2 linked regions of the Cohnella herbarum genome follow. The protein of the gene in region 1 interacts with the protein of each later gene in a pairwise test. Links are inferred from orthologs where the notes say so. Each region holds a gene or a part of one and is shown in the gene's direction. Other genes may lie near its edges.

Evidence for each region. The genes of interacting proteins can lie anywhere in the genome.
Region 2: the proteins of HH215_RS00425 (region 1) and tuf interact in binary tests that used the Bacillus subtilis proteins (3 or more experiments, as listed by UniProt). The link is inferred for Cohnella herbarum from one-to-one orthologs.

Annotation. Positions count from the first base shown.
Region 1 is NZ_CP051680.1:89,084-94,928, forward strand. What follows is about bases 1,228-4,066. They hold HH215_RS00425 (rod shape-determining protein), read left to right. Parts: upstream 1,228-2,050; coding sequence 2,051-3,082; downstream 3,083-4,066. Other genes in these bases: radC (RadC family protein), read left to right, coding at 1,276-1,965; mreC (rod shape-determining protein MreC), read left to right, coding at 3,138-4,007; mreD (rod shape-determining protein MreD), read left to right, coding at 4,010-4,066. Also shown: HH215_RS00405 (SPOR domain-containing protein), read left to right, coding at 1-191; HH215_RS00410 (DUF4321 domain-containing protein), read left to right, coding at 342-584; HH215_RS00415 (Maf family protein), read left to right, coding at 605-1,216; more of mreD, read left to right, coding at 4,067-4,534; HH215_RS00440 (septum site-determining protein MinC), read left to right, coding at 4,611-5,273; septum site-determining protein MinD, read left to right, coding at 5,278-5,845.
Region 2 is NZ_CP051680.1:4,498,887-4,501,899, reverse strand. The notes cover bases 122-3,013. They hold tuf (elongation factor Tu), read left to right. Parts: upstream 122-916; coding sequence 917-2,110; downstream 2,111-3,013. Other genes in these bases: HH215_RS19200 (DUF421 domain-containing protein), read right to left, coding at 2,869-3,013; HH215_RS19205 (YitT family protein), read right to left, coding at 2,196-2,783; fusA (elongation factor G), read left to right, coding at 122-820. Also shown: more of fusA, read left to right, coding at 1-121. UniProt on the Bacillus subtilis protein: GTP hydrolase that promotes the GTP-dependent binding of aminoacyl-tRNA to the A-site of ribosomes during protein biosynthesis.

The DNA of each region.
Region 1 (5,845 bases):
CTGCCGATAAGTTGGATAATAAAGCAACCGAAGATGGAAAAACGATCGTAGAGGCGCTGAACTCCGCTATTCTGTCGATGGCGGAATATAATCGTAAACCTTCTCGGTATCAATTATGGAGCGTCCAATCGGCAGCGATGAAAGCACTGTTGGCGGATCGGCATATGCGTTCCGTTTTGCAGCCGGAATAGAGGAATAAACGGATCAATCCCGGATAACGGGACTTTAGAACGGGACAGCCTGCAACCTTGGGGCTGTCTTTGTTTTATGCATTGTGTCGCTTGTCCGGGAAACGTATAATGAAAAGACGGGTGTCAAAAAATGGTGGGAGACGGGGAAATATGAAGAAAAACGGATGGATTTTATTGCTGTTCATTTTCTTGGGATTGCTTGCCGGAGCATTGGTAGCCGTATGGCTAAAGGAGGTTCCGGGGCTCACCTTTTTGACTCGTGCGATTAAAGTCAACTGGTCTCCGGCGGCGGATTTGTCGGTGATCCAGTACAGCTTGAATTTAAACGTTAACTTTAGCCTCTTAAGCGTGATAGGAGCAATCGTCGCGATATGGCTATATCGCAAAATGTAATGCGAAAGGAAGATTTACGTATGCTTTCCGGATCGACAGATCGCTTCAATCTTATCCTTGCTTCCGCTTCGCCGCGCAGGCAAGAATTAATAGCATTGCTGGGGTTGCCCGTACGGGTAGTGCCAAGCCGGGTCGACGAAGATACGCCGGAGGACTGGTCTCCAGAGCAGATCGTAGAGGGACTTTCCTTACGCAAGGCGAATGCCGTAAAAGAACAATTAACCGAATCGGTAGATGAATCGTCTATTATTGTAGGCAGCGATACGATTGTTGTTTTGAATGGCAAGGCGATGGGAAAACCTAGAGACGAGCAAGATGCAAGGGAGATGCTTGAGCAGCTTTCCGGTCAGGTGCACGAAGTATATACCGGAGTGTCTTGCATTCGAATTTTCGACGGGAAGACGGCTACCGCGCACCGCGTGACGAGAGTCAAGATGAGAAGCTTGACCGGCGAACAAATCTCAAGGTACGTCGCAACAGGCGAGCCGTTGGACAAGGCCGGCTCTTATGGCATCCAAGAGATCGGTTCGTTGCTGATCGATTCTATCGAAGGCGATTATTTCAATGTCGTCGGTTTGCCCGTTTCTCTGCTAGCCGTCATGTTGGAGCCATTCGGGATCACCTTGCCTTGAACCTTGAAGTATGAAGCCACTTCCGCGGCCGACGCGGCATTCGAAAGCAGGTTATCGCCGTGGAACAACGATCCTTCCGTTTGCGCGAGATTCCGTCAGAGGAACGACCGCGGGAACGCATGCAGCAGTTCGGAGCAGAGGCGCTCAGCCATGCGGAATTACTCGCGATTCTTCTCCGTACGGGTACTTCCAATGAGTCCGCGATTCACTTAGCTCAACGCATATTAAATGAATGCGGCGGATTACGCAAGCTGGCGGAGACGAAGTGGGACGAGCTGACGCAAATTCACGGGATCGGTCCCGCGAAGGCGCTTCAGCTTCAAGCCTCTCTTGAGTTCGGACGGCGCGTTGCCCGCTCCAGATTGCCGGAAACGGTCAAGATTACTTGTCCGCAAGATGCGGCGGATCTTCTGATGGAAGAGCTCAGACATCACAAGGAGGAGCATTTCGTCTGTTTGTTTCTCAATACCAAGAATCAAGTTATTGGCCGTCAGACGTTGTCTATCGGCAGCTTGAACGCTTCCATCGTCCATCCGAGAGAAGTGTTCAAAGCGGCCATTAGGCGCAGCAGCGCCTCGATTCTGTGCGCTCATAATCACCCGAGCGGCGATCCAACGCCGAGCGCAGAGGACCTTCAGCTAACGAAGCGGTTGGGAGAAGCCGGACAATTGATGGGAATCGAACTTCTCGATCATTTGGTAATCGGTGACAATCGCTTTATAAGTTTGAAGGAGATGGGTTGCTTGTAATATAATAAAGAGGATTGTCCCGACGACTGATACGCAGTTTGGAGCGTCAACAAGAGCAGTCGCGGTCAAAGCAGGAGGTAGCGGAATGGTTGGAGGATTTACGCGGGATCTAGGTATCGATCTTGGAACCGCAAATACGTTGGTTTATATCAAAGGCAGGGGAATCGTCGTCAGAGAACCGTCAGTGGTCGCTCTGCGTACTGATACAAAAAAAATCGTGGCGGTCGGTTCGGACGCCAAAAAAATGATCGGCCGGACGCCGGGGAACATCGTAGCGATTCGCCCGATGAAAGACGGAGTTATCGCCGATTTCGAGACGACGGCTACGATGATTAAGTATTTTATTCGCCGCGCGCAGAAACCGCGGACGTTGTTTCCGCGCCATCCTAACGTCATGGTCTGCGTACCGTCCGGAATTACGCCCGTTGAACGACGCGCGGTAGAGGATGCGACCAAGCAAGCGGGAGCGCGCGAGGCCTATATTATCGAAGAACCGTTCGCAGCGGCGATCGGCGCGGATTTGCCGGTATGGGAACCAATGGGAAGCATGGTTGTCGACATCGGAGGCGGAACAACGGAAGTCGCGGTCATCTCGCTCGGAGGAATCGTAACCAGCAAATCGATTCGCGTCGCGGGCGATGAAATGGATGATGCGATTATCGCCTACATTAAACGCCTGTACAATCTCATGATCGGCGAGAGAACGTCCGAACAACTGAAGATGGAGATCGGTTCGGCGATGCCGCTCGATAAAGTCGAATCCATCGAAATCCGCGGGCGGGACCTCGTCAGCGGTTTGCCTAAGACGCTGGCCATTACTTCCGATGAGATCACGGAAGCGTTATCCGATACGGTCAATTCGATTATCGATGCTGTCAAAGTTACGCTTGAGAAGTGTCCTCCGGAACTGTCGGCGGATATTATGGACCGGGGAATCGTATTGACGGGCGGCGGGGCGTTGCTTCGCAACCTGGACAAGATGCTTGCGCGCGAAACGGGCATGCCTGTACTCGTTGCGGAGAACCCTTTAGATTGCGTAGCGATCGGAACCGGCAGGGCGCTTGAGAATATTCATCTCTTCAAGTCCAAAGGCGGGTCATCCCGGTCCGGCCGCTAAGTTAATAACGATATGGAGAAGTTAGGTACATCCAGCCTTCTCTGAAGGAGAGCAGGTGAGCGGGATCTTTCGATTATTGCGCAATAAGCGTTTGTTTATCCTTATGATCGGGCTCATCGTATTCATCGCCCTCATGGGATTTACGTTAGGCCGGAATCGCTTGACCTGGCCGGAGAAATTCCTCAATGATGCCTTTGGGATTACGCAAGGAACATTGTACCAGCCGGTCGGCGCGGTCGCGGATTTCTTCCGCGACCTCGGCCGGCTTTCCGATGTGTATAAGGAAAATGAGCAATTTCGCCAAACGGTTGCTCAATACACGCAGGATCAAATAAAATTTAATTTGCTAGAGGCGGAGAACAAGCGGCTTAAAGAAGACTTGAATTTTACCGAGCAACAGAAAAACATGGACAACTATCGTTACCTAATCGCGCAAGTGGTTGGAACCAATTCCAATCCTTACGAGAAAACCATTACGATTAACCTTGGCAGCAAGGACGGCATTAAACCCGAAATGGCCGTCAGGACGGTCGAAGGGCTCGTCGGCATGGTCAGCAAGGTTAAGAATTTCACCTCTACGGTCACTTTAATCACGAATTTGGATCCCAATTCCTCCAGAGGCACTCCGGTATCCGCAACATTCCTTGGCAAGCCGGATTCATTCGGAATTTTAGAATACGACGATGAAACGAAAAATCTTCAAATGACCAAGATCGATGAAAACGATAAGCCCGCGGATGGCGACAAGGTAATTACGTCCGGAGTGGGCAGTTTGTTTCCTAAAGGGATCATTATCGGAACGGTCGAAAGCAGCCAGGTTGGCGATTTTGGTTTGACCTATACGGCCATTATTAAACCTGCCACCAACTTCGATCATCTTAGAGAAGTGTTCGTAGTGGTCGTTCCCGAGGTGGAAGAACCGTGAAGATGAGAATCAACTGGGTGATCTTGTGCGCGATCGTACTTCTGATCATTGAGAATTCCGTCGTTCCGTGGCTTGTTCCTCCCGGTTGGAGCGAAAGATTGCTCCCCCATCTGTTGTTTATTATGACCTTGTTCGTTGCCGGATTCGGCGGGCGCCATACCGCCTTTTTGTTCGGGCTCGGTTTCGGGCTGCTGCAGGATTTGTTGTCTTACGGCCACTTGATAGGTCCTTATGGCTTCGGTATGGGATTGATCGGCTATTTGGCCGGACTTGCTGCCGAGCGCAAAAGCTTCACGATCGGATTTTTCCTATGGATCGTAGTCGTAAGCGGCGTATTGCTAGATTCGATCGTATATTTCGTTTACAAGTTGTTTCGGATTACGGATCTCGATTATGCCTTCGTTTTTTTCTGGCAAGTGGCGCCAACCGCTCTGCTTCAACTGTTGATCGCACTCCTGATGTATATTCCGGTTCGTCGTTACCTGGTCAAGCCTTCGATTTCCTCCGGAGAAGAGAGCTTGGAATAAGCATCGTTTAACCGAACAGGCAGGAATTCCGCTTCCCGAAGCAGAATTTTATTTACCGTAGGGAGGGGCGGACACCGTGACCGGCAAATCAACGATTACGATAAAAGGGACGAAGGAAGGCCTCGTATTTTTATTGGACGATAAATGCGACTTCGCTATTCTATTGGACGAACTGAATTCGAAGCTAGATAAGCACGTTCAGCAATTTACCGGACCCATCGTCCATATCTTCATTAAGCTCGGCGCTAGGCAATTGGAAGAAGAAGATAAGGAACGCATCCGATCCATCCTTCGCAGGCAAGGAAACTTGTTGATTCAGTCCATAGAAAGCGACCCTCCGGAGGTAGATCCGAACCTGCGAGTGGCTCCGACTTTACATACGATGACCGGAATTATCAGGTCCGGGCAGACGGTTGAATTCGATGGTCATGTATTGCTTCTCGGGGACGTCAATCCGGGAGGAACGATCAGGTGCAGCGGCGACGTATACGTGCTTGGAGCGCTTAGGGGAACCGTTCATGCGGGTAAAGACGGCGACGAAGAGGCGATCATCGCGGCTTCTCTGATGAAGCCGACGCAGCTTCGGATTGCCGAGGTCATTAGCCGCCCGCCGGATGAATGGACATCCGCGGAGCCTTGGATGGAATACGCGTTTCTGCGCGAAGGCACGATGGCTATAGACAAAATGACGAGTCTAAGCCGTCAACGCAAGGAAGTCATGCAGTTCAAAGGAGTGTAGAGTCATGGGAGAAGCGATCGTTGTCACCTCGGGCAAAGGCGGCGTAGGCAAAACGACGACGTCGGCCAATCTAGGAACGGCATTGGCGATGATGGGGAAAAAGGTATGCATGGTAGATACCGATATCGGATTGCGTAATCTCGACGTCGTCATGGGACTCGAGAACCGGATTATCTACGATCTCATTGACGTGGCGGAAGGACGCTGCCGGGTTAATCAGGCGCTCATTAAAGATAAACGCTTCGATGAGCTGTACATGCTTCCCGCGGCGCAGACGAAGGATAAGAACGATATATCGCCGGAACAGGTACGACAGATCATTGAAAGCTTGAAGCCGGATTTCGATTACATCATTATCGATTGCCCGGCCGGAATCGAGCAAGGCTTTCGCAACGCGATCGCGGGCGCTTCGCAAGCTATCGTCGTGACGACGCCGGAGAATGCCGCCGTTCGCGACGCGGATCGCGTTATCGGATTGCTGGAGAAGAGCCATTTTCCATCGCCAAAGTTAATTATTAACCGTATTCGTCCGAATATGATGAAAAGCGGAGATATGCTTGAGATCGAAGATA
Region 2 (3,013 bases), 4.4 Mb from region 1 along the record:
TAAAATGGGTATCGCTCTGCAGAAGCTCGCTGAGGAAGATCCTACGTTCCGTGCTCACACGGACGAAGAAACCGGCCAAACGATCATCTCCGGTATGGGCGAGCTTCACTTGGAAATCCTTGTTGACCGTATGCTTCGCGAATTCAAAGTGGAGACGAATGTTGGTAAACCGCAAGTTGCTTACCGTGAAACATTCCGTGTCCCTGCGAAAGTCGAAGGTAAGTTCGTTCGCCAATCCGGTGGACGCGGTCAATACGGCCATTGCTGGATCGAGTTCGAACCGCGTGAGCCAGGCGAAGGCTTCTTGTTCGAGAACAAAGTCGTCGGCGGCGTAGTACCACGCGAGTTTATCGCGCCAGTACAAGCCGGTATCGAAGAATCAATGAAAAATGGCGTACTCGCAGGCTTCCCGCTTGTTGATATTAAAGCCACTATCGTTGACGGATCGTACCATGACGTCGACTCCTCGGAGATGGCGTTCAAAATTGCTGGATCGATGGCGCTTAAAGCGGCTAAGGACAAATGTAGCCCTTGCTTGCTTGAGCCGATCATGAAGGTTGAAGTAACGGTTCCCGAAGAGTACTTCGGCGATGTTATGGGCATGCTGAGTTCCCGTCGCGGTCGCATCGAAGGATCCGATATGCGTTTCGGCGCACAAATCGTTCGCGCGAAGGTGCCGTTGGCAGAGATGTTCGGATACTCCACAACGCTTCGTTCCGGTACGCAAGGCCGTGGGGTGTTCTCGATGGAACTGTCCCACTACGAAGAAGTACCGAAATCGATCTCCGAAGAGATCATTTCCAAGTACAAAGGCGTATAAGCAAGTTATTGAAAGTAGACGGTTAGGAGATGGCATAAGCCGTCTTCGCCCGTCATCAAAATAAATCCTTTTACTCATTAAGGAGGAACAGTATCCATGGCTAAGGCTAAATTCGAACGTAACAAACCACACATCAATATCGGAACTATCGGTCACGTTGACCACGGTAAAACTACAACTACGGCTGCAATCACTTCGGTATTGAACAAAAAATACGGCAGCGGTGCTGCAGTAGCGTTTGATCAAATCGACAAAGCTCCAGAAGAGCGCGAGCGTGGAATTACAATTTCCACAGCACACGTTGAGTACGAAACTCCTAACCGTCACTACGCACACGTTGACTGCCCAGGACATGCTGACTATGTTAAAAACATGATCACCGGTGCTGCTCAAATGGACGGAGCGATCCTGGTTGTATCCGCTGCTGACGGCCCTATGCCGCAAACGCGCGAGCACATCTTGCTTTCCAAGCAAGTAGGCGTTCCTTACATCGTCGTATTCTTGAACAAATGCGACATGGTTGAAGACGAAGAGTTGCTTGAACTCGTTGAGATGGAAGTTCGCGACCTTCTTAGCGAATATGAGTTCCCGGGCGATGATACTCCAATCATCCGCGGTGCTGCTCGTGAAGCTCTTGCTAACCCTGATGGTCCTTGGGCTGACAAAATCCTTGAGTTGTTCGAAGCGATCGACAGCTATATCCCAACTCCTGAGCGCGCAACTGACAAGCCTTTCTTGATGCCTGTTGAGGATGTGTTCACAATCACTGGTCGTGGTACTGTTGCTACAGGCCGTGTTGAGCGTGGTATCATCAAAGTTGGCGACGAGGCTGAAATCATCGGTTTGCAAGAAGAAACTCGCAAATCCGTTGTAACGGGCGTAGAAATGTTCCGCAAATTGCTTGATCAAGCTCAAGCCGGCGACAACATCGGAGCATTGCTTCGTGGTGTAGACCGTAAAGACATCGAGCGTGGCCAAGTAATCGCGAAGCCAGGTTCCGTTAAACCCCATACTGAGTTCACAGCTCAAATCTACGTTCTGACTTCCGGTGAGGGTGGCCGTCACAAGCCTTTCTTCACAGGTTACCGTCCGCAGTTCTACTTCCGGACAACAGACGTAACTGGTATCATCAACCTGCCTGAAGGCACTGAGATGGTTATGCCTGGCGATAACATCGAAGTTACTGTACAACTGATTTCGCCAATCGCCGTTGAAGAAGGTACTCGTTTCGCTATCCGCGAAGGCGGTCGTACTGTAGGCGCAGGCGCAGTTGCTTCTATCCAAAAATAAGCGACTTTCCAATAAAGAAGAGCTATCCAAGGCTTAATCGCCTAGATAGCTCTTCTTTTTCTTCTATATAATGTTCGTTACGTTATTAGTAGGAGAAATACTTTGTCGTGCATAAACTTGTCGCTAACCCGCCCGAGCTAATTGTGGCGACGGAAAGAAAGAATGTATCCACCGAAAATAAGAAACCTCCTATGCTAACGACAACCGCGTCCATAATAAGAATTAAAATCCCTACGTTAATACGCAATCTACCGGCAAGCAGTTTGGCTAATAGATCGATTCCGCCCGTGCTTGTGTCGAACCTGAGTAAAACACCGAAGCCGATGCCTATGCATAGTCCTCCGACGATCGATGCGATAAACGGATAATCATGTATTAATGATCCCAGCGGATTATAAGGATCGAACAGATCGATGAAGTAGGACAGGAAGATCATCCCGAATAAGCTGTGAAAGAAGATGGATTTGTCTTTGAACCAAGTGTAAACGAATACGGGCAAGCTGCAGAGGATGAGCAGGAGACCGACTTTGACTCCGAATAAATAGTTTCCTATGAGAGCAATGCCGATCAGTCCTCCGTCTAACACCTTGATGGGCATTAAGAAAAAATCAATGCCCATTGCGATCAATATGCTGCCTATGACGATAACAACGACTTTTTGGAGCGAAAGCAAGCACGATCAGTCCCTTCAATGCAACCTGTCTTATCTATATGGGAGATAAGGGCTGTCCATGACGAGGAACCGGGAATTTGTTATCTCAGTGAGCATTAATGGAATCTTCGTAAGGATCCAGGTAAAGCTTGTTCTGCGAATCGACCTGGGCGAAATAGATACGTTCCACTTTCGTACCCAGTTTCTCAAGCTTCGCATTAAGCCAGTTTTCATTCAAGCCAACCCGTTTC